3 regions of the Streptomyces sp. NPDC058195 genome follow, and region 2 is predicted to be linked to each of the others. Evidence: riboswitches for the same ligand, from Rfam matches in the RefSeq annotation. Region 2 holds a riboswitch; each other region holds the start of a gene.
What was found. Region 2 has a riboswitch for cyclic di-AMP ahead of ACFVWY_RS31120 (transglycosylase family protein). Riboswitches for the same ligand answer to the same signal wherever they lie in the genome.
Positions count from the first base shown of each region.

Region 1: it holds a riboswitch for cyclic di-AMP, as region 2 does, so the genes downstream of both, ACFVWY_RS12805 (M23 family metallopeptidase) here and ACFVWY_RS31120 (transglycosylase family protein) in region 2, are expected to answer to the same signal.
Region 3: it holds a riboswitch for cyclic di-AMP, as region 2 does, so the genes downstream of both, ACFVWY_RS10720 (transglycosylase SLT domain-containing protein) here and ACFVWY_RS31120 (transglycosylase family protein) in region 2, are expected to answer to the same signal.

Region 1 is NZ_JBHVVM010000008.1:104,833-112,201, reverse strand. It holds gene ACFVWY_RS12820 (GNAT family N-acetyltransferase) at 1-290, opposite strand, end outside; gene ACFVWY_RS12815 (HPr family phosphocarrier protein) at 464-745, shown strand; partial or broken gene ACFVWY_RS12810 (GntR family transcriptional regulator) at 893-1,584, opposite strand; gene ACFVWY_RS12805 (M23 family metallopeptidase) at 1,810-2,634, opposite strand; cyclic di-AMP (ydaO/yuaA leader) riboswitch at 2,648-2,813, opposite strand; gene ACFVWY_RS12800 (M16 family metallopeptidase) at 3,051-4,433, opposite strand; gene ACFVWY_RS12795 (M16 family metallopeptidase) at 4,457-5,821, opposite strand; gene ACFVWY_RS12790 (DNA topoisomerase (ATP-hydrolyzing) subunit A) at 6,092-7,369, shown strand, end outside.
Region 2 is NZ_JBHVVM010000034.1:53,044-60,412, forward strand. It holds gene ACFVWY_RS31110 (septum formation initiator family protein) at 1-389, opposite strand, end outside; gene eno (phosphopyruvate hydratase) at 551-1,840, opposite strand; gene ACFVWY_RS31120 (transglycosylase family protein) at 2,138-2,902, opposite strand; cyclic di-AMP (ydaO/yuaA leader) riboswitch at 2,906-3,080, opposite strand; gene ACFVWY_RS31125 (transglycosylase family protein) at 3,393-4,385, opposite strand; gene ACFVWY_RS31130 (cytochrome P450) at 4,491-5,873, opposite strand; gene ACFVWY_RS31135 (nucleoside triphosphate pyrophosphohydrolase) at 5,903-6,877, opposite strand; gene ACFVWY_RS31140 (SurA N-terminal domain-containing protein) at 6,921-7,369, opposite strand, start outside.
Region 3 is NZ_JBHVVM010000006.1:261,750-269,118, reverse strand. It holds gene ACFVWY_RS10730 (APC family permease) at 1-625, opposite strand, end outside; gene ACFVWY_RS10725 (hypothetical protein) at 949-1,266, shown strand; gene ACFVWY_RS10720 (transglycosylase SLT domain-containing protein) at 1,273-1,704, opposite strand; cyclic di-AMP (ydaO/yuaA leader) riboswitch at 1,771-1,936, opposite strand; gene ACFVWY_RS10715 (ABC-F family ATP-binding cassette domain-containing protein) at 2,498-4,162, shown strand; gene ACFVWY_RS10710 (DUF305 domain-containing protein) at 4,235-4,900, opposite strand; gene ACFVWY_RS10705 (hypothetical protein) at 5,017-5,433, opposite strand; gene ACFVWY_RS10700 (MIP/aquaporin family protein) at 5,627-6,472, shown strand; gene glpK (glycerol kinase GlpK) at 6,519-7,369, shown strand, end outside.

The sequences.
Region 1 (7,369 bases), on a different contig from region 2:
CGGACGGTCGCGATGAACTCGCCGCCGACCGTGACGGCGAGCCCCACCCGGTCGACGTAGTCGTGATGGGTGAAGCGGTGCACGTCCCGGTCGGACAGCCGGGGATACGGGGCGAAGAACCGGTAGTACTTCGACTCGTCGGAGACCTGCTCGTAGAAGCTGACCAGTCGCTCGGCGTCGTCGGTGGTGATGGGCCTGATGCGCGCGGTGCCGCCGTCGCGGAGGACGACGTCCGCTTCCCAGTGGTCGGGGTAGACATGATGGGGACTCTGCTCCGGGGCGGGCTCCATGGGCAAAGCCTACGGCTCTGTCAGCGGTCGCGTACGTACCGGGGCCGGGGCAGTCTGGGAGGGCCGATCAAGGGATGTCCCGCACGTCACGGACGTCCGGCGGCTCGGCCGGAACACCGCGCACCGCATGCGAGAATGGTCTAGACAACTGTTGATTCGTGAAGGGCAGAACCATGGCTGAGCGCCGCGTCAACGTCGGTTGGGCCGAGGGCCTGCACGCCCGCCCCGCTTCCATCTTCGTCCGTGCCGCCACGGCTTCCGGCGTCCCCGTGACGATCGCCAGGTCCGAGGGCACCCCGGTGAACGCCGCGTCCATGCTCGCGGTCCTCGGCCTCGGCGCACAGGGGGGCGAGGAGATCGTGCTCGCTTCCGAGGCGGACGACGCCGAAGCCGCTCTGGACCGTCTGGCGAAGCTGGTCGCCGAGGGACTCGAAGAGCTTCCGGAGACCGTCTGAAGCGTTTTCACCGAAAGAGCCGCGGCACCACCGAACAGGGCCGCGGCTTTTTCACGTTCCGGGACATTCAACCGGGAAAGAAATGCGGTACGGGAAATCCAGAAGGCCGGCCGCACGGAACCTCATCCCTTTTATACGGCGTCCTCGTTAACAACGGATGCCCGCGGTGTTTTCGGAATGTTGCGGGGGCCTCACCCGGGCATCGGCGCGGGAAGCCGGGAGCGCAGCCGGTGCCCGGCCGCCGCTCGCTCCGCGTGGTGGACGGCCAGCGCCCTGGCCCGGTCGGCGTCACCGCGCGCCACCGCGTCCACGATGGCCCCGCGCTCGGCCCAGGCGTCCGCCGGCCGGGCCGGCTGCTCGACCACGTACATCCAGGCGATCTTGTGCCGCAGCTGGCCGAGCAGGGCGATCAGGCCAGGGCTGCCGGAGGCCTGTGCCAGCGTCTCGTGGAACCAGCCGCCCAGCGCGCGCAGATCCTCGCCCTCGCCCCGCCGCACCCGGTCGTGACCGAGGCGCACGAGGCCGCACAGCACCTTGAGGTGGGCCTCGGTGCGGCGCTGCGCGGCGCGGGCGGCACCCAGCGGCTCCAGCAGCATCCGGACCTCCAGGAGGTCGGCCGCCTCCAGGTCGGTGGGCTCGGCGACACAGGCACCCGCGTGTCTGCGGGTGACCACGAAGCCCTCGGACTCCAGGGTGCGCAGCGCTTCGCGGACCGGGACGCGGGAGACCCCGTACCGCCGGGCCAGCACCTCCTCCCTGAGACGGCTGCCGCGCCCGAAGACACCGGAGACGATGTCGTCACGGATCGCCGTACTTACCGAATGCGCGGGAATGCGCATGCCCGAACCTCCGTCTCCATGCCCGCTAAAAGCGGCTGCCCGACGCCTGTTCCGTGACTCTATGGCAATGCGGCACCATTTCCGATGCCGGGTGGAAATTCATGAATACCTTCCGGCCGCGCGAAGGTCCGGCGCCGGGCGGTCGCCCGTACCGCACGGCGGGCACGCCGAAGGCCCCGGACGCGGAGCCCGGGGCCTTCGGCGGAAGCTGTGGCGGTGCGCCGGTCAGAGGGCGGCGCCATGGGCGCGCAGGTACGCGACCGGGTCCACGTCGGAGCCGTACGACGGCGTCGTCCGGGCCTCGAAGTGAAGGTGCGGCCCGGTGGAGTTCCCGGTCGAACCGGAGAGGCCGATCTGCTGGCCCGCGGCGACGCCCTGACCGACCGCGACACCGATCGAGGAGAGGTGGCCGTACTGCGTGTACGTGCCGTCCGCCATCCGGAGCACGATGTTGTTGCCGTACGCGCCGCCCCAGCCGGCCTCGACGACCGTACCGGCGCCGACGGCGACGACGGAGCTGCCGGACGCGGCGTGGAAGTCGACGCCCGAGTGACTGCCGGAGGACCAGAGCGAGCCGCCGGACTTGTAGCTGGTGGAGACGTACGAACCGGCGACCGGAAGGTGGAAGGCGCCCAGCGCGGTGCGCTCGGCGGACCGGGCGACACGGGTCGCCGTCCCGGCGCGGGACTCGGCCGCGCGCTCCGCAGCCGCCTTGGCCTCGGCCTTCTTCTTGGCCGCTGCCTTCTTCCGCGCCTCGGCCTTCGCCTTCGCCTTGGCCTCGGCCTCGGCCTTCGCCGCGGCGTCGGCCTGGTGCCGCTGCGCGTCGGCCTGGGCTCCGATCCGCTCGGCGAGGGTCTCGTCGATGGTGAGGACCTGGGTCAGGCCGGTGTCCTCGACGGCGGCGGACTCGGCGTCCGCGGCGACGGCCGGGGCGGCCAGACCGCCGATGACGCCGGTGGTGGCCAGGGCCGCGACGCCGACGGCCTTCGCGCCCTTGCGCTTCAGTCGGCCCGGGGCACGATGCTTCCCGGTGGCACGGGTGAACGCCATGGAGTGGCTGATCCTTTCCTTCCTTCTCGCCTACCGGGTTAGCTGACGGGTTCGGAGCAGGAAGGTCTCCTACGGGCGCCCCGGCCCCTTGGGGCTCAGGCGTCCGATTCACCCCAGGGACTGCGTGGGTCCCCGGCTCCCCGGGCTCGCGCCGGACGGGGACTCGGCGATGACTGTCCGGTACGTCGCGGATGCGGCATACGAGTGGCGAACAGTCGTGCCGACGCTAAACGGGGCGACTTTCATCCGCCAAACGGACAGGGCGTTTTGTAGCGCATCCCACAGGGCAGACAGGCAACCCTTGCAACAGAACGGACAAAAGGGGCGACTCTCGCGAGATCTCGCTCGCGAGGGTCGCCCCTTTGCCCCACTGCGTACCGATCGGTGCGGCCAGAGGCCGACCGATGACCAGCCGGTCAGCCGGTGACCACCGTCACCTCTCCGATGCCCAGGGTCCGGACGGGCTCCTCGATCCGGGCCGCGTCGCCGACCAGGATCGTGACCAGCCGGTCGACCGGGAAGGCGTTGACGACCGCCGCGGTCGCCTCGACCGTGCCGGTCTCCGCGAGGCGGGCGTACAGCTGCGCCTGGTAGTCGTCCGGCAGATGCTGCTCGACCTGGTCGGCGAGGGTTCCCGCGACGGAGGCCGCCGTCTCGAACTTCAGGGGCGCCACGCCCACCAGGTTCTGCACCGCCGTCTCGCGCTCCTCGTCGGTGAGGCCCCCGGCCGCCAGCGTCCGCAGGACCGTCCACAGGTCCTTCAGCGCCGGTTCGGTGGACTCCGTGTCCACCGAACCGCTGATGGCCAGCATCGAGGCACCGGTGGCGCCCGAGGCGGAGCCCGGGGCCGTCGAGCGCAGCACCTGGGCGAAGGCCCGCACGCCGTACGTGTAGCCCTTCTCCTCGCGCAGCACCCGGTCGAGGCGGGAGGTGAGCGTGCCGCCCAGGCAGTAGGTGCCGAGCACCTGGGCCGGCCACACACGGTCGTGGCGGTCGGCGCCGACCCTGCCGATCAGCAGCTGGGTCTGGACCGCGCCGGGACGGTCGACGATCACCACGCGGCCGGTGTCGTCGGCGGTGATCGGAGGCACCGGGCGGGACTCGGCGGCCTCGCCCGACCAGTCGCCCAGGGTGTCGGCGAGCAGGGCGTCCAGATCGATGCCGGTGAGGTCACCGACGACCACGGCGGTCGCGGCGGACGGCCGGACGTGGGCCTCGAAGAAGGCGCGCACGGCCGCCGCGTCGATCCGCTCCACCGTCTCCTCGGTGCCCTGGCGCGGACGCGACATGCGCGCCTGTGCCGGGAAGAGCTCCTTGGAGAGCTGCTTGGCGGCGCGCCGGGCCGGGTTGGCCTGCTCGTGCGGGATCTCGTCGAGCCGGTTGCGCACCAGCCGCTCGATCTCGCTGTCGGAGAAGGCGGGCGCCCGCAGCGCCTCGGCGACCAGTCCGAGCGCCTTGGCCAGCCGGGAGGCCGGAACCTCAAGGGAGACCCGGACGCCGGGGTGGTCCGCGTGCGCGTCGAGCGTGGCACCGCAGCGCTCCAGCTCGGCGGCGAACTCCTCCGCGGTGCGCTTGTCGGTGCCCTCGGACAGGGCCCGCGACATGATCGTGGCCACGCCGTCGAGGCCCTCGGGCTCGGCGTCCAGCGGGGCGTCGAGGAAGATCTCGACCGCCACGACCTGCTGGCCGGGGCGGTGGCAGCGGAGCACCGTGAGGCCGTTGGGCAGGGAGCCGCGCTCCGGGGCGGGGAAGGCCCAGGGACGGGCGACGCCGGGGACCGGCTGCGGGTGGTACTGCATCGAAACTCCAGTCGCGGCGTCGGTCACTTGCCCGCTCCTTCCTGCGCGTCGGTGTCGTCAGCGTCGGCGTCCGCGGACTCGGCCGCCTCGACCGGCTCGTAGACCAGCACCGCCCGGTTGTCGGGGCGCAGCCGGGCCTTGGCGACCGCCTGGACCTCCTCCGCGGTGACGTCGAGCACCCGGTGCACGGCGGTCAGGGCGAGCTGCGGGTCACCGAAGAGCACCGCGAACCGGCAGAGTTCGTCGGCGCGCCCGGCGACCGTACCGAGGCGGTCCAGCCACTCGCGTTCCAACTGGGCCTGTGCGCGCTCCATTTCCTCGGGCGTGGGGCCCTCGGCGGCGAACCTGGCGAGCTCCTCGTCGACCGCGGCCTCGATCTCCGGCACCTCCACGCCGCCGGACGTCTTCACGTCCAGCCAGCCGAGCGAGGGCGCCCCGGCCAGCCGCAGCAGCCCGAACCCGGCCGCCACCGCCGTACGGTCACGGCGGACCAGACGGTTGTGGAGCCGCGAGGACTCACCGCCGCCGAGCACGGTCAGCGCGAGGTCCGCCGCGTCACACTCGCGGGTGCCGTCGTGCGGCAGCCGGTAGGCGGCCATCAGGGCCCGCGCCGGGACCTCCTCGCGCACCTCCTCGCGCAGCTGCTCGCCGATGGTCTCCGGGAGCGCCCCGTCGCGCGGCGGCTGCTTGCCGTCGTGGGACGGGATGGAACCGAAGTACTTCTCGATCCAGGCGAGGGTCTGCTCGGGGTCGATGTCGCCGACCACCGAGAGCACCGCGTTGTTGGGCGCGTAGTAGGTGCGGAAGAAGGCGCGCGCGTCCTCCAGGGTCGCGGCGTCCAGATCGGCCATCGAGCCGATCGGGGTGTGGTGGTACGGGTGGCCCTCGGGGTAGGACAGCGCCGTCAGCTTCTCGAACGCCGTGCCGTAGGGGACGTTGTCGTAGCGCTGGCGGCGCTCGTTCTTGACGACGTCGCGCTGGTTCTCCATGGACTCTTCGTCGAGCGCGGCGAGCAGCGAGCCCATGCGGTCCGCCTCCAGCCACAGAGCCAGCTCCAGCTGATGCGTGGGCATCGTCTCGAAGTAGTTCGTGCGCTCGAAGCTGGTGGTGCCGTTGAGCGAGCCGCCGGCGCTCTGCACCAGCTCGAAGTGGCCGTTCCCCTTGACCTGGCCGGAGCCCTGGAACATCAGGTGCTCGAAGAGGTGCGCCAGGCCGGTGCGCCCCTTGACCTCGTGGCGCGAGCCGACGTCGTACCAGAGACAGACCGCGGCGACCGGGGTCAGATGGTCCTCGGAGAGCACCACGCGCAGGCCGTTGGCCAGGCGGTGCTCGGTCGCTGTCAAGCCGCCGGAGCCGGCCTGAGCGGTGGCCGTGTGACCCATGGGCATGTACGTCCCTTCGATCGCGATACTGGATTTCCTGCGAGACCTGCCACTTTAAGCAAGCGGACGGACACTTGGCGAAGTTCCCGTTCCGGGGAAGTTCGCGTGAAAGAGGGGCGCATCCCCCGCGTGCCGGGGCAGAAAACCGTCCCGGCGCGGGTCACGGACGCGCTTTGGGACGGGTCGAGGTCGGGGTTGTCAGTGCGGCGGTCCACAATGGTCCGCGTCAGAACCTGAGGTTGCCCGAACAGAATCCGTGAAGGAGTCGCAGCAGCGATGGCCCGCCGCAGCACGAAGACCCCGCCGCCGGACGACTTCGAGGAGAAGATCCTCGACATCGACGTCGTCGACGAAATGCAGGGCTCCTTCCTTGAGTACGCGTACTCCGTGATCTACTCGCGGGCCCTGCCCGACGCCCGCGACGGCATGAAGCCGGTGCACCGCCGCATCGTGTACCAGATGAACGAGATGGGCCTGCGCCCCGACCGCGGCTTCGTGAAGTGCGCCCGTGTCGTCGGCGAGGTCATGGGCAAGCTGCACCCGCACGGCGACGCGTCGATCTACGACGCGCTGGTCCGTCTCGCGCAGCCGTTCTCGATGCGGCTCCCCCTGGTCGACGGCCACGGGAACTTCGGCTCGCTCGGCAACGACGACCCGCCGGCCGCCATGCGGTACACCGAGTGCCGGATGGCCGACGCGACGTCCTTGATGACGGAGTCGATCGACGAGGACACCGTCACTTTCCAGTCGAATTACGACGGCCAGGAGAGGGAGCCCACCGTGCTCCCCGCCGCATACCCGAACCTCCTGGTCAACGGCTCGTCCGGGATCGCGGTCGGTATGGCGACCAACATGCCGCCGCACAACCTGGGCGAGGTCATCGCCGCCGCCCGTCACCTGATCAAGCACCCGGCCGCCGACCTGGACACCCTGATGCGGTTCGTGCCGGGGCCCGACCTGCCCACCGGTGGCCGGATCGTGGGTCTGGGCGGCATCAAGGACGCGTACGCCCGCGGGCGCGGCACGTTCAAGATCCGCGCCACCGTCTCCGTGGAGAACGTGACGGCCCGCCGCAAGGGCCTGGTCGTCACGGAACTGCCCTTCGCGGTCGGTCCGGAGAAGGTGATCGCCAAGATCAAGGACCTGGTCTCGGCGAAGAAGCTCCAGGGCATCGCGGACGTCAAGGACCTCACCGACCGCGAGCACGGCCTGCGCCTGGTCATCGAGGTGAAGAACGGTTTCGTGCCGGAAGCCGTCCTGGAGCAGCTCTACCGGCTCACGCCGATGGAGGAGTCCTTCGGCATCAACAACGTGGCGCTGGTCGACGGGCAGCCGCTCACGCTGGGGCTCAAGGAGCTTCTGGAGGTCTATCTCGACCACCGCTTCGACGTGGTGCGCCGGCGCAGTGAGTTCCGCCGGAGCAAGCGCCGCGACCGGCTGCATCTGGTCGAGGGGCTGCTCGTCGCGCTGATCGACATCGACGAGGTCATCCGGATCATCCGGTCCAGCGACAATTCGGCGCAGGCCAAGGAGCGGCTCGTCGCGCACTTCTCG
Region 2 (7,369 bases):
TCCTTGACCGCGTCCGGGTCGATCACCGTATAACCGGTCTCCCCGGGAAGAAGGTAGTGCAGATGCGTACGGGCCAGCCGCCTGATGTACGCGTCGTCCTGGAGCCGCGCCTTCTCGTCGCGCAGTTCCTCGGTACGGGCCCTGGCCTGCTGCGCCAGGCGCTCCTGGTCGGCGATCTCGTCCTGCTGCGAGACGTAGCTGCGCATCGGGTACGCGAGCGCGACCACCAGGGAGCAGACGACGAGCGCCAGGAAGGCCGCCCGGCCGGTGAGACGCGAGCGGCGGGCCTGACGGCGGCTCTGCGAACGGTAGACGCGGGCGGCGGTCTGCTCACCGAGCAGCCGCAGCCGGGTCGCGGTGGAGAACCGGTCCCGGTCCTTCGCGGCCATCTCTCCGCCTCCCCATTACGCACATCCGTCCCCGCACACGGTACGGGACCGAGTGCGGGGACGGACGGAGGCCGTGGCCGTTCGCGGCGCCTACCGCTCCGCGGAGCGCTGCCCTGCCGCTCCGCGGAGCGCCGTGACCAGTGGTCCGCGGAGCGCTGTGCCTACTGGTCCGCGGAGCGGAACCGGGGGAAGGCGGAGCGGCCGGCGTACACCGCGGCGTCGTCGAGGATCTCCTCGATGCGCAGCAGCTGGTTGTACTTCGCGACGCGGTCCGAGCGGGCCGGGGCACCGGTCTTGATCTGGCCGCAGTTCACGGCGACGGCGAGGTCGGCGATGGTGACGTCCTCGGTCTCGCCGGAGCGGTGCGACATCATGCACTTGAAGCCGTTGCGCTGGGCCAGCTCGACGGCGTCCAGGGTCTCGGTCAGCGAACCGATCTGGTTGACCTTGACGAGCAGGGCGTTGGCGGAGCCCTCCTCGATGCCGCGGGCCAGGCGCTCCGGGTTGGTGACGAAGAGGTCGTCGCCGACGATCTGCACCTTGGCGCCGAGCTTGTCGGTGATGACCTTCCAGCCGTCCCAGTCGTCCTCGAACAGCGGGTCCTCAAGGGAGACCAGCGGGTACGCGGCGACGAGCTCCTCGTAGTACTCGGTCATCTCGACGGCCGAGCGGGACTTGCCCTCGAACTCGTACGCGCCGTCCTTGTAGAACTCGGACGCGGCGACGTCGAGCGCGAGCGCGATGTCCTTGCCCGGGACGTAACCGGCCTCCTTGATGGCCTCCAGGATGAGGTCGAGGGCGGCGCGGTTGGAGTCCAGGTTCGGCGCGAAGCCGCCCTCGTCGCCGAGGCCGGTGGACAGGCCCTTGGCCTTCAGGACCTTCTTCAGCGTGTGGTAGACCTCGGCGCCCCAGCGCAGGGCCTCGGAGAAGGACTCCGCGCCGATCGGGGCGATCATGAACTCCTGGATGTCCACGTTGGAGTCGGCGTGCGAGCCGCCGTTCAGGATGTTCATCATCGGAACGGGCAGCAGGTGCGCGTTCGGGCCGCCGAGGTAGCGGAAGAGCGGCAGGTCCGAGGCCTCGGAGGCGGCGTGGGCGACGGCCAGCGAGACGCCCAGGATGGCGTTGGCGCCGAGCGAGCCCTTGTTCTCCGTGGCGTCCAGGTCGAACATCGCCTGGTCGATCAGCCGCTGCTCGGTGGCGTCGTAGCCGACGAGCTCCGGGCCGATCTGCTCGATCACGGCGAGGACGGCCTTCTCGACGCCCTTGCCCTGGTAGCGGTTGGGGTCGCCGTCACGGAGCTCGACGGCCTCGAACTGGCCGGTGGAGGCGCCGGACGGAACGGCAGCACGGCCCGTGCTGCCGTCGTCGAGGCCGACCTCGACCTCGACCGTGGGGTTTCCGCGGGAGTCGAGGATTTCCCGGGCTACGACGACGTCGATGGACGGCACGTGGCATCTCCTTCTGGGATATGACGCTGTTGGCGCAGGGTCGCTTTGGCCTTGCGACAAGAGCCTAACCGGCCCGGCCCGCCCGTCCCCACGACCGCCCGACCCCTGGGACGAAAAACGACCCGAGAGACCGCATTGCCGGGCATTCCGCCCAAAACCTACCGGCCGGTAACTACAACACTTGAACGCCTTCCCGCTCCACCGAGCGGAGGGAGGCCGGAAAGGAGGGCGCCCCGGTCCGGTGCGCACGGGGGGATGCGCGCCGGACCGGGGCGGCCGGGGAGGAGAGAGTCCCTGTTACTTCGTCAGGTGCAGCTGCTGACCCGGGTAGATCAGGTCGGCGTCCTTGACGATGTCCTCGTTCAGCTCGAACAGCCGCTGCCAGCCGCCCTTGACGCCGTTCTCGGCGGCGATCTTGCTCAGCGAGTCGCCGGTGACGACCTTGTACTCGCCGTCACCCCTCTTGACCTTCTCGCCGGTCGGGGTGGTGACGGTCTTCTTCGACTCGGCACGCGGGGCCTCGGTGCGGTCCGAGCGGGAGGCGGCGGGGGCCTCGGTGCGCTCGGCCGGCTTCGGCTGCGCCTGCTTCTTCGGGGCGGCGCTCTGCTGCTCGGAGGCGCCGGAACCGGCGGTCGAGCCGGAGGAGGAGTTCGAGGACGAACCGGTGTCGACACCCGGGTCGACACCGTCGTTGGTCAGGCCGCCGGCACCGGCACAGCCCCAGGCACCGGGGCCCTGCATGTCGAGGAGGCGCTCGGCGGTGGCGATCTGCTGGGCCTTGGTGGCCAGGTCGGCGCGCGAGGCGTACTGGAGGCCACCGGCGGCGGCCCAGCTGGACTGCGAGAACTGCAGGCCGCCGTAGTAGCCGTTGCCGGTGTTGATGGACCAGTTGCCACCGGACTCGCACTGGGCAACAGCGTCCCAGGTGGCGACGGAGGCGGCGGAGGCGCTGGTCGCGCCCATCAGCGGCACGGCGACGGCGGCACCGGCGACACCGGCGAGCGTGGCGATGCGGACGACCTTGGACGGGCGGCGGTGCTTGCCCTTGCTGGAAAGCAGCATGGAACTTCTCCTCACCGACGCCTACGAGGTGAGCTGTCGGGTTCGGGCCGAGTGAGTTGCCCGGTCGCACGTCCTAGCGCGCGACTTCACCCCAAGCCTGATCCGATACGTCGTCCCGACGTCCCGGACCCGGCGGCTTACCTGGGTCCCCCGCTCCTGCCTACGGCGCTGTACGCGTCTGTTTTCCCTTCGACCGACGGCAGGATTCGGCGTGACGGTCGACGGGGCCCGCGGTGCGAGCGATTCCGACCGTAAACATACGCAAGCCCTACATTCAAAGGTGGACACATCGGACAATCAGTCCGTACTTGCATCTGAAGAATTACTGTTTTCGCAGGTGAGGGCCACCAGGAAGGGCCACCGGAACGCGACACGCCGGAAGACGCAAAGAGACCCATGTCTCACTTACACATAAGCGGACATAGGCCCCTGAACTGCCCCGATTTTCGGGGCGCTTTTAGGCGATTACCGGACCGTCACCGGACCGCTCCTACTCGGCCTTGGCGTCGAGATCGAGGCTCTGGCCAGGCAGGATGAGGTCCGGATCGGAGCCGACGACGCTCCTGTTCGCCTCGTAGAGCGCGGACCACCCACCGGGAACCTTCTGTGCATCAGCAATCGTCCAGAGGTTGTCGCCGGGCCGGACGGTGTACGTGCCGTCGGTGACCTGATCGGCCGTATCGCGCGCGTCGCCACCGCCGCGCGAGGCGTGCCGGCCGGACTCGCGGTGACCGCCGTTCGCGCCACGGCCCTCCTCGGCGGCCGGGGTGCCGCGGTGCCGCCCGCCCGTACCGTCGGCCGAATCGGGCGAAGCGGAGGCGTCCCGGGGGGCGCGTGAGGGTGCGTCGGACGGCGCACCGGACGGGGTGGCCGAAGGCGAGGACTCCGCGTCCGGCGTGTCCGCCCCTTCGCCCTTCGCCTTCCCCGGGCGCTTGCCGCTGTTCCCGGACGAGCCGTCAGCACCGTCCACCGCGTCCACGCCCTCCCAGGCGCTTCGGGGCGGCGTGGCCCCGTCGGACGGGTCACCCTGCTCGTTCCCGGGCGGTGTCACCGTCCCGGCCGGGTCGCCGACGGGGGCGGTGCCGGGGTCGACGCCGGGCAGCGAGCCGCCCGGCGCCAGGCCGGAGATGACCGCACAGCTGGGCCAGGCCTTCGGCCCCCGGTCCCCCAGGACCTTCTCGGCCACCGCTATCTGCTGGGCCCGGCTGGCGAGGTCGGCGCGCTCCGCGTAGGCCTCACCGCCGTACGACTTCCAGGTCTCCGGCGAGAACTGGAGACCGCCGTAGAAGCCGTTGCCGAAGTCGGCGCTCCACGCACCGCCGCTCTCGCACTCGGCCACCCGGTCCCAGGTCGTGGCCTCGGCCGCGGACGCGCCCGACGCGCCCAGCAGCGGAATGGCGATGGCCGATCCGGTCACGCCCGCTGCGACGACGATGGCGGGTGCCTGCCGGGGGCGACGGTGCCTGCCGTTCGCGGATCCCATGGAATTGCCTTCCGTGTGACTGACGTCTGACTGGTGAGTCGAACGGTGAACCTAGCCGGACTCGAACGCGCGTCACAAGTCGATGCAGCGCGGATCACGTGAAAGTCACAGAGTTGACGCAGCGTCAGTTTCAGTACCGGCACGCCCCGGCGTGAACTCCACGGGGAGGGTGCGAAGTCCACGCATGATGAGCCCGCCACGCCACCGCAAATCGGTTGGTTCTCCCGCGAGTCGCAGGTCCGGGAGCCGTTTCAGCAGAGTGGCGAGCGCGGTCCGTCCCTCCAGCCGGGCGAGCGGTGCGCCCAGGCAGTAGTGGATGCCGTGCCCGTATCCGAGGTGCTGATTGTCACGCCGGGCGAGGTCGAGGGTGTCGGGGTCCGGGAAGCGTTCCGGGTCGCGGTCGGCGGCGGCGAGCACCACGAGCACCGGATCCCCGGCCTGGACGGACTGCCCGCCGAGTGTCAGCGCCTCGGTGGCGAACCGCCAGGTGGCCAGCTCCACCGGGCCGTCGTAGCGGAGCAGCTCCTCGATCCCGGTCTCCAGCAGCTCCTCCTCCCCCGCGTCGAGGGAGCGTTGCAGCCGTGCGCGTTCGCCGGGGTTGCGGAGCAGGGCGTAGACCCCGTTGCCGATGAGGTTGACGGTGGTTTCGAAACCGGCGAAGAGCAGGATGAAGGCCATGGCGGCGGCCTCGTTCTCGGTGAGGTGCTCACCGTGGTCGCTGGCCCGGATCAGTCCGGAGATCAGGTCGTCGCCTGGGTTCTCCCGCTTCCGGTGGATGAGTTCGGCGAGGTAGCCGCGCATCTTCTTCACCGACCGGGCGACCCCGCCGCGCGGCCCGCCGCCGTGGCGGATCATCATGCCCGCCCAGTCCCGGAAGTCGTCCTGGTCCTCGGGCGGTACGCCAAGCAGGTCGCAGATCGCGTAGATGGGGAGCGGGAAGGCCAGGTCGTGGATGAGGTCGGCCTCGCCGTTCTCGGCGAAGCGGTCGACGAGCCGGTCCGTCAGCTCCTGGACGCGCGGGGCGAACTCGGCGACCCGCCGCGGGGTGAACGCCTTGGAGACCAGGCGGCGCAGCCGGGTGTGATCGGGCGGGTCGATGTTCAGCAGATGTGTCATCAGCTCCGCCTTGCGCTCACCGGGGATGCCGGTCTTCCCCTTGGCGTGCGCCGGTTCGGCGTGGTGGGCCGGGTTCTTGGAGAGCCGGGAGTCGGCGAGGGCCTGCCGGGCGTCCTCGTACCGGGTCACCAGCCAGGCCTCGACGCCGCTGGGCAGCGTGGTGCGGTGTACGGGGCTGTGCTCGCGCAGCCAGGCGTACGCCGGGTACGGGTCGGTGGCGAACTCCCAGGTGAAGAGCTCGGGTGCACCGGACACCGGGCAGGACGCGGGGGACGCGGCGGCGTCCGCCGAAGCCGCGGGAGACGCGGGGGCGTCCGCGGGAGACGCGGGGGGCTGCTCGGCGGGGTGGTCGTCGGCGGGGCTGTGGTTCACCCCTCGACGTTATCCGTTGCCCTGCGGCGTCAGCCGTGGCCCTCCGCCGCCCTGATGGCGTCCCGGTAGGCGCGGCCCGCGGCGCGCAGGGCGGCCTCGGGGTCGACACCGTCCCGCTCGGCCCGGACGGCGAGGGCGAGGAGCTCGTAGCCGATGCCCTCGCCGGCGGGGAGCGGCACGTCGAGCCCGGCGGTGCGGACCCGGCTCGCCAGTTTGGCCGCGAGCGCCAGGCCGGGCTGGCCGACCGGTACCCCGTCGGTGACCGAGTCGCGCCGCTTCTCGGCGGCCTTGGTGCGCAGCCAGTGCGCGCGGACGTCCTCGGGGGTCTCGGCGGTCTCGTCGCCGAAGACGTGCGGGTGGCGGTGGATCAGCTTCTCGATGAGGGTGGCGGCGACGTCGTCGATGGAGAACGGCTCCTCACCGTCCTCGGGGCCGCCCTCCTCGGCGATCCTGGCGTGGAAGACCACCTGGAGGAGGACGTCGCCCAGCTCCTCGCGGAGTTCGTCGCGGTCGCCGTCCTCGATCGCCTCGACGAGTTCGTACGCCTCCTCGACGGCGTACTTGGCGAGGCCCTGGTGGGTCTTCTGCGAGGTCCACGGGCATGCGACCCTGATCCGGTCCATGATCTGGACCAGGTCGAGGAGCCGGGCGCCCGGCAGGTCGTACGAACCGGGCAGCAGCTCCAGGTCCGGCATCCGCGTGCGCCCCGATCCGGCGAGCCGGGCCAGCCCGTCGGTGAGCGCGGGATCGCCCTCGCCGCCCGCGAGGACGACGACGCTCCGGCCGCCCGCGCAGGCGTCGACGAGCTCCTGCGCGGTGGGAGCGGCGTGCTCGACGGTGACGCCCGCCTCGCGCAGGTACGGCAGCTGCGGGTGGCCGGGATCGGCGCAGAGCACCCGGTCGGCGGCGTGCAGCGCCTGCCAGGCGGGCCAGGACAGCAGTCCGGGGGCGACGCGGTGGCTGGCGGTGAGCAGGACGATGCGGCCGGGGTCTTCAGCGTTCACCGTGCGAATCTACCTCTGTCGCCGCCGCCCGTTCCCCCGCGGCTCAGGCGCCCGCGCCTTCCGGCTTGGTGACCTGGGTGATCCAGGGGGCCTTGTAGGCGGCGAGCTGGGTCTGCTTGCCGTCCCAGGTGCCGTAGCGCGGGTTGACGTCGACCCGGAGCGCCTTGGACGCCTTGCTCAGCGCCTCGGACACGACCTGCTGGCCGGCGGGCTGCTGGAGGTCGACGCCGAGCGCGATGCCCAGCTTCGTCAGCTGGACCTGCTCGCGCAGCACGGCGTCGATCTGGTCCGGGGCGATCCAGCTCCGCTGGAGCATCACCGTACGCAGCCCCGCCGCCCCGCCGGACTGGGCCTCCGCGTCCTTGCGCATCTGCTGGATCTCGGAGCGGTTCACGGTCACGCCCGCGTCCCGCGCGGCGCGGTCCACGACCTTGTCGAAGATCAGGCCGTGCAGTTTGGCCCGGCTGAGCTGCCCGGACTTGTCGATGAGCT
Region 3 (7,369 bases), on a different contig from region 2:
TGACGGTGGAGTGGGAACCGCCGGTCGTGGCGACCGTGCCGTGCACCAGCGCCGATCCGCCGCGCTCGGTGTGGGCGAAGCCCAGCACGGCGACGACGCCCGCCGCGATCACTTCGAGGACCAGGAAGATTCCGGTGATCCACGCGTTGGCGCGCAGGTCCAGCAGGCCCGCGAGGGTGGCGAGCAGCATGACTCCGGCGCCTGCGATGGGGGCCGGTATGTGCACGAGGGGCGCCAGGTAGTCCGCCGTCCCCATGGAGATCACCGGGGGCACGATCATCACGACCAGCAGCGAGAGCACGAAGACGAGCCATCCGGCGAGCCGTCCCGCCATGGTCGACACCATGGCGTACTCACCGCCGGCGCTGGGAATGAGGGTGCCCAGTTCCGAGTAGCAGAAGGCGACCGCGACGCAGAGCAGCGAGCCGATGGCGATGGTCAGGGCGGTGTACGTACCGAGGCTGGAGAAGAGGTCCGGCACGACCACGAAGAGGGTCGAGGCGGGCGTCACGCAGGAGAGCGTGAGCAGCGTGCCGCCCACGACGCCGATGGAGCGCTTGAGCTTCTGGGGGGTGGGGCCGGTCGCCGGGGCGAGTGCCTGTGGTGCGCTGAGCGTGTCGGTCATCGTGCGGTTCCGATCAAAAGTGCGGTGTCTGAGCACGGGAGCGGTATCGCCTCCAGACGAGGACATGAAGTGTGGTTTCGTCGCTCCCAGCGCGCCATGCAATCCTGACGTCTTCCGCAGGTCAAGAGGTGTTCACCTACGGAATCCGTTGTTCCAGCAACCTTCTTCGACGATTTGACGTGAACTGGGTAGGAGGCGTCCGGAGATCGGCGGTGCGGGAACCGAAGGGGGGACGGACGGAAAATTTCGCCCGTGTCCAGCATCCGGCGCGCGGGCGGGGCCCATGGGTCGCGCATTCGCCGCCCCGGTGCCAGCCTGGATGCATGGCTTGGGCGTCGTGGACGACTTGTGGTGTGTTCTCCGGGCACGGTGGCGTGCTGACGGAGGAGGTCGGAGTCCTGTCCGGGGACCTGACGGTGCACACGACCTGGGCCGAGGACACGGCCCAGATCACGGTGCAGTACTCGGGGGCGATCGACTGGTTCACCATGGCGGGCAGCCCCGTGGCGTGCTGTTCGGAGGAGGACAGCCGCCGCCTGCACGAAGCCGCGGTGCGGGCGGTGCGGAACGGGGCGGCGGCCACCGTGCCGCTCCCGCCCCGCGCCGAACCGGAGCAGGCGGCGGGATCCGCCCCGGAGTGACCGGGGTCAGTAGGCGCCGTTGACGTTGTCGATGGAACCGTACCGGTCGGCGGCGTAGTTGCACGCCGCGGCGATGTTGGCGACGGGGTCGAAGCTGTCCGTCGATGTGCCGGGCACGTGGTAGGCGAGGAACGTCGGGTCGATGATCTGGAGCAGGCCCTTGGACGGGGTTCCGGCGGCGGCGTTGGAGTCCCAGTTGTTGACGGCGAGCGGGTTGCCGGAGGACTCGCGCATGATGTTGCGGTGGATTCCCTCGTAGCTGCCGGGGATGCTGTGCTCGGCCATGACGGCGAGCGATTCCTTGATCCAGCCGTCCAGATCGTCCGTGTAGGCCGCGGGCTGCGCGGCGGTCGCGGTGATGGCCTGCGGGGCCGGTGCCGCCGAGGCGGCCTGGGCACCGAGCAGCGGCAGCAGCAGCGCGGCCACTCCCGTGCCCATGCCTATGAAGCCCCTGGTCAGCGAGGTGGCGGTGCGTCGACGGCGCGTACCGGTGAAGGTCATGGTGGTTCCTCTCCGTCGCCTGCGAGGTGAGCTGTCGGGTTCGGGCTGGAGCTGCCCGGCCGCGCGAGAGCGCGGCTTCACCCCGAGCCGCCCGGTGTCCGGACCGGCGACGTACCTGGGTTCCCCGCTCCTGCCGTACACGAGTGGTCGGAATGGGCCGGACAGCGGCAGGATTCGGCGTTCCGCCCGGATTGAGGGAGACCGTAGGCGAGGGAAGCCGAAGCGGACAAGACCCTATTTTCCGCAGGTAGTTCGCATACAAGATCAAGAAGCCGAATTCCCCGTAACCCACCTCACACCGACCGGGCCCGGCCCTTGCGGGAAAAGGGTTCCGGAGCGCGCGGCACCGTCACCACGGGCAGGGTGTGACTCGCGCCACGGAATAACGAAAGAGGCATTCCGCATCCGGCTCCACGCACCTCCCCCGCAGGTCGGCGGACGTTGCCAACCCAGCTCCCCGCCGTTATGGTTTTCACGTCCTGTTGTCTCCGATAGAGGTGGACGTTGCGCATCTGAGGTCCGCGAACACCACGCCGTACGGCATCCCGCCGTACGCACGTCACGTTGCCGCAGTGCTTCCGCACTGCCCGTGACCTCGCGTGGATGCGACCTCGGTGCATGAGCCGTCCCTCGATCTCCAGGACCGCCGTACCTTTTCTCCGCCGCCCGGTCGCGTGGTGCTCGCATACGAATCCCCCCTTCATTGCGACCCGCGACTGCGAGGAAAACCATGGCGACACCCACCGCCCCCAGCGCCTCTCTCACCTGCTCGGCCCTGACCTTCCGCTGGCCGGACGGCACCACGGTCTTCGACGGGCTCTCGCTGAGCATCGGCCGCGGCCGGATCGGACTCGTCGGCAACAACGGTGCCGGCAAGTCCACTCTGCTGCGGCTGCTCACCGGGCAGCTGCGCCCGTCCGAAGGCTCGGTGACCATCGGCGGCAGCCTCGCGTACCTGCCGCAGAACATCACTCTCGACACCACCCTGCGGGTGGACGTCGCGCTCGGCATCGCGAAGCGGCGCGAGGCGCTGCGGGCCATCGAGTCCGGAGATGTCGACGAGAAGCACTTCGAGACGGTCGGCGACGACTGGGACGTCGAGGAAAGGGCCCTGGCGACCCTGGGCTCGCTCGGCCTCGGCAGCGTCGAACTCGACCGCACCGTGGGCGAGTTGTCCGGTGGGGAGACCGTGCTGCTGCGCCTGGCGGCGCTGCTGCTCGAACGGCCCGACATCCTGCTCCTGGACGAACCCACCAACAACCTGGACCTGTTCGCGCGCCAGAGGCTGTACGAGGCCGTCGACTCCTGGCACTCGGGCGTACTGGTCGTGGTCAGCCACGACCGCGAGCTGCTGGAGCGCGTGGACCGCATCGCCGAACTGCGCGCAGGATCGGTGAACTGGTACGGGGGCGGCTGGTCGGCGTACCAGGAGGCCGTGGCCACCGGGCAGGAGGCCGCCGGCCGGATGCTCCGCGCCGCCGAGGCGGACGTACGCCGCCAGAAGCGCGAACTGGAGGAGACCCGTACGAAGCTGGCCCGGCGTCAGCGCACCGGAAAGAAGGCCGAGATCGAGGGGGGCCTGCCGAAGATCCTGGCCGGCCGCCGCAAGCGGTCCGCCCAGGAGTCCGCGGGCAAGCTCCGCGGCGTCCACGAGGAGCGGCTCAGTGAGGCGCGCGAGCGGCGCGAGGAGGCCGCGGACGCGATCCGCGACGATGCCGAGATCCGGGTGAGCCTGCCGCACACCGCGGTGCCCGCCGGGCGCACCGTACTGACCGTGAGCGAACTGCGCCCCCGGTTCGGCCGCCTGCGCGACGGAAACCTCCAGGTGCACGGCCCCGAACGGGTCGCGCTCGTCGGCCGCAACGGCGCGGGGAAGACGACGCTGCTGCGCACGCTCACCGGCGAGCTGGCCCCGCTGTCCGGCGAGGCCAGGACCTACGTGCCGACGCGGTTCCTCCCGCAGCGGCTCGATGTGCTGGACCCGGAGCTGAGCGTGGCGGCGAACGCGGCCCGCATGGCTCCCGGGATCACCGACAACCACATCCGCGCCCAGCTCGCGCGCTTCCTCTTCCAGGGGAAACGCGCCGAGCAGCCGGCGGGCACCCTCTCGGGCGGCGAACGGTTCCGTGCCGCGCTGGCCGCGACGATGCTCGCCGCACCCGCCCCGCAGCTGCTGATGATGGACGAGCCGACCAACAATCTCGACCTCGCCAGTGTGCGGCAGCTGACCGGTGCGCTGGAGTCCTACGAGGGGGCGCTGCTGATCGCCAGTCACGACCTGCCGTTCCTCGAAGCGGTCGGCACCACCCGGTGGCTGCTGGCCGAGGAGGAGCTGCGGGAGATCACCGCCGAGGAGGTGGCCGAACTGCTCGCCGCGCCCGTGACCTCCGCGTAGGCGCGGGCAGGCAGGAACGCGGGAGGCGCGGGCCCCGTACGGACGCCGTACGGGGCCCGCGCCCCTGCCGGGTCAGAGCCGGTCGAGGATCTTGTTCATCTGCTCGATCTCGGCGGTCTGGGCCGTGACGACGGCTTCGGCGAGCTTCTTCGCTTCGGCGTTCCCGCCTTCCTTCTGCTCGTCCTCGGCCATGGTGACCGCGCCCTCGTGGTGACCGATCATGAGCTGGGCGAACTTCCTGTCGAAGTCCTTGCCCTTGGCGGCCTTGAGGTCGGCCATGTCCTTGTCGGACATCATTCCGGGCATGCCCGCGCCGTCCGAGCCATGGTCCATCCCGGGCATGTCACCCATCGAGGAGTCGGGCAGCGGCTTTCCCCAGGACGTCAGCCAGCCCTTCATCGTGTTGATCTCGGGGTCCTGGGCGTTCTCGATCGCGGCGGCCAGCTTCGTGATCTCGGCGTCGGCGGACCGGCCGTCGGCCAGCTTCGCCATCTCGATGGCCTGCTGGTGGTGCGGGATCATCTGCTGGGCGAACTCCACGTCCGCGTCGTTGAACGTACCGGCGGCGGCCGGGGCGGACGCCTTGGCCGAGCCGTGATCCATGCCCGGCATGGACGAGTCGTCCGAGGAGTCGTCGGAGGAACCGCAGGCCGTCAGCGCCAGGGCGAGTGCGGCGGCGGTCCCGGCCGCGGCGAGCGTACGACGGCGGCGGGCGGCGAAGGGCGGAACAACGGACATCACAGTTCTCTTTCCAGGTGGCTGCGCCACGTCCGTGGCGCGCGGAAGGGCAGGGTGATCCGGCCGGTTCGGCCCCAGGGGTCTGACACCCTGGGCCGTGAACCGGCGGTTTCCCGTCACGTCCGCGCGACGCACACCTGAAGCAGCAGCCCTCTCCCGCTGAACGGCGGTCCCCGCCGCCCCGGTCCCCGTACGGCGGTACGGCGCCCGGCGAGCACCACGGCGGCCGGCACCACCAGCCCGAGTGCCATCAGCAGGGGCAGCAACCGGTCCCGGGACTGGGTGAACACGCACGACTCGCCGCTGGTCCCGGGCGCCGCGGCGGCCACCCGCTCAGCCCCGTCCCCCTCGGCCATGGCGGCGTGGCCACCGGTCGCCGCCGCATCCGGCGCGGCGGCGGTCATCGCCCGCGCGTCGTGACAGCCCTCCACGGCACTGGCCGGTGCGCCGTGCATGAGGAACAGCCCCCACAGGACGGCGCACAGCACGAACAGCCGGGACGCTCCCGGTGCGCGTGTCCGTCCGCGGTCCACGGCTGCCTCGATCTCTGGGGTCGTACGAGCCCTGCGTTGCTTGCCCCGACGATACCCCCACCGGGTTTCCTGAGGGGTGGCGCCCCCGTACCGGGAGAGCCGCCGATCGCATGCGGAACCACATACCTCCGCATACGCTCATATGTGGATCTATGGCGCCGACCGTCGCGGACCGACAGGAAGCGAGTTCCCCATGGGGCGGCTCAGGAACTCGGGACTCGCCGGGGAACTCTCCGCGGAGTTCCTCGGCACGCTCATTCTCATTCTGTTCGGCTGCGGGGTCGTGGCCCAGGTGGCGGCGGGCGGTGCGCTCACCGATCCGCCCGGGGGCCTCGGCGATCACGACAGCATCGCCTGGGCCTGGGGGCTCGGCGTCACCCTGGGCGTCTATGTGGCGGGCCGCTTGAGCGGCGCTCATCTCAATCCGGCGGTGACGGTCTCCCTGGCCGCGTTCAAGGGCTTTCCCTGGAAGAAGGTGATGCCCTACTCGCTCGCCCAGGTCATGGGCGCGTTCGTCGCGGCGCTGCTGGTGCGGTGGAACTACTCGGAGGCGCTGGCGACGGTCGACCCGGGGCACACGATCAAGACGCAGGGGGTGTTCTCCACACTGCCCGCCAACGGGAACCACGCGCTCCCGATCCATGAGTGGGGAGCCTTCCGCGACCAGGTCATCGGCACCGCGATCCTCGTCCTGCTGATCTTCGCGGTGACCGATCTCCTCAACACCCCGCCGGGCGCAAACCTCGGCCCGTTCATCGTGGGCCTCATCGTGGTGGCCATCGGCATGGCGTTCGGCACCAACGCCGGATACGCGATCAACCCGGCCCGTGACCTCGGCCCCCGGCTCGCGAGCTTCCTCACCGGGTACGGCGGGGCCTGGCGGGATCAGTACGGAGAACTCTACTTCTGGGTGCCGATCGTGGGACCGCTGGTCGGCGGGGTGGCGGGGGCGTTCCTCTACAAGGTCCTCATCAGCCCCTTCCTTCCCTCGCCCGAGGAGGAGCCGGAGGGCACGATCCCCGTACTGCCCGAGAAATGAGTCCCGGTCCGCCCGGCGGACCGGGATCCAGGAGAGGCGGCATGCCATGGCGGACTTCATCGGCGCGGTGGACCAAGGCACCACCAGCAGCCGCTTCATGATCTTCGATCACGGCGGCAACGAGGTGGCCAGGCACCAGCTGGAGCACGAGCAGATCATGCCCCGCTCGGGCTGGGTGGAGCATGACCCGGTGGAGATCTGGGAGCGCACCAACTCCGTGATGCAGACCGCGTTGCGCACCTGCGGGTTGAGCGGAACCGATCTCCACGCCCTCGGAATCACCAACCAGCGCGAGACGACCGTGGTGTGGGATCCGCGCAACGGCCGCCCGTACTGCAACGCCATCGTGTGGCAGGACACCCGCACCGACTCGATCGCCAAGGCCCTGGAGGACACGGGGCACGGAGAGGTCATCCGGCGCAAGGCCGGACTGCCCCCGGCGACGTACTTCTCCGGTGGGAAGATCAAGTGGATCCTCGACCATGTCGAAGGCGTACGGGCGGCCGCGGAGCGGGGGCACGCGGTGTTCGGCACCACGGACTCCTGGGTGCTGTGGAACCTCACCGGCGGCCCCGACGGCGGCATCCACGCCACCGATGTGACCAACGCCAGCCGGACGATGCTGATGAACCTGGAGACGCTGGACTGGGACGAGGAACTGCTGGAGATCTTCGGCGTGCCCCGGGCGATGCTCCCGGTCATCCGGCCGTCCTCCGACCCCGAGGCGTACGGCCGCACCCGCACCTCCAGGCCGCTGCGGGCCGCGGTCCCGGTCGCCGGGGTCCTCGGTGACCAGCAGGCGGCGACGGTGGGGCAGGTGTGCTTCGAGCCCGGCGAGGCGAAGAACACCTACGGCACCGGTAACTTCCTGCTGCTCAACACCGGTACGACGCCGGT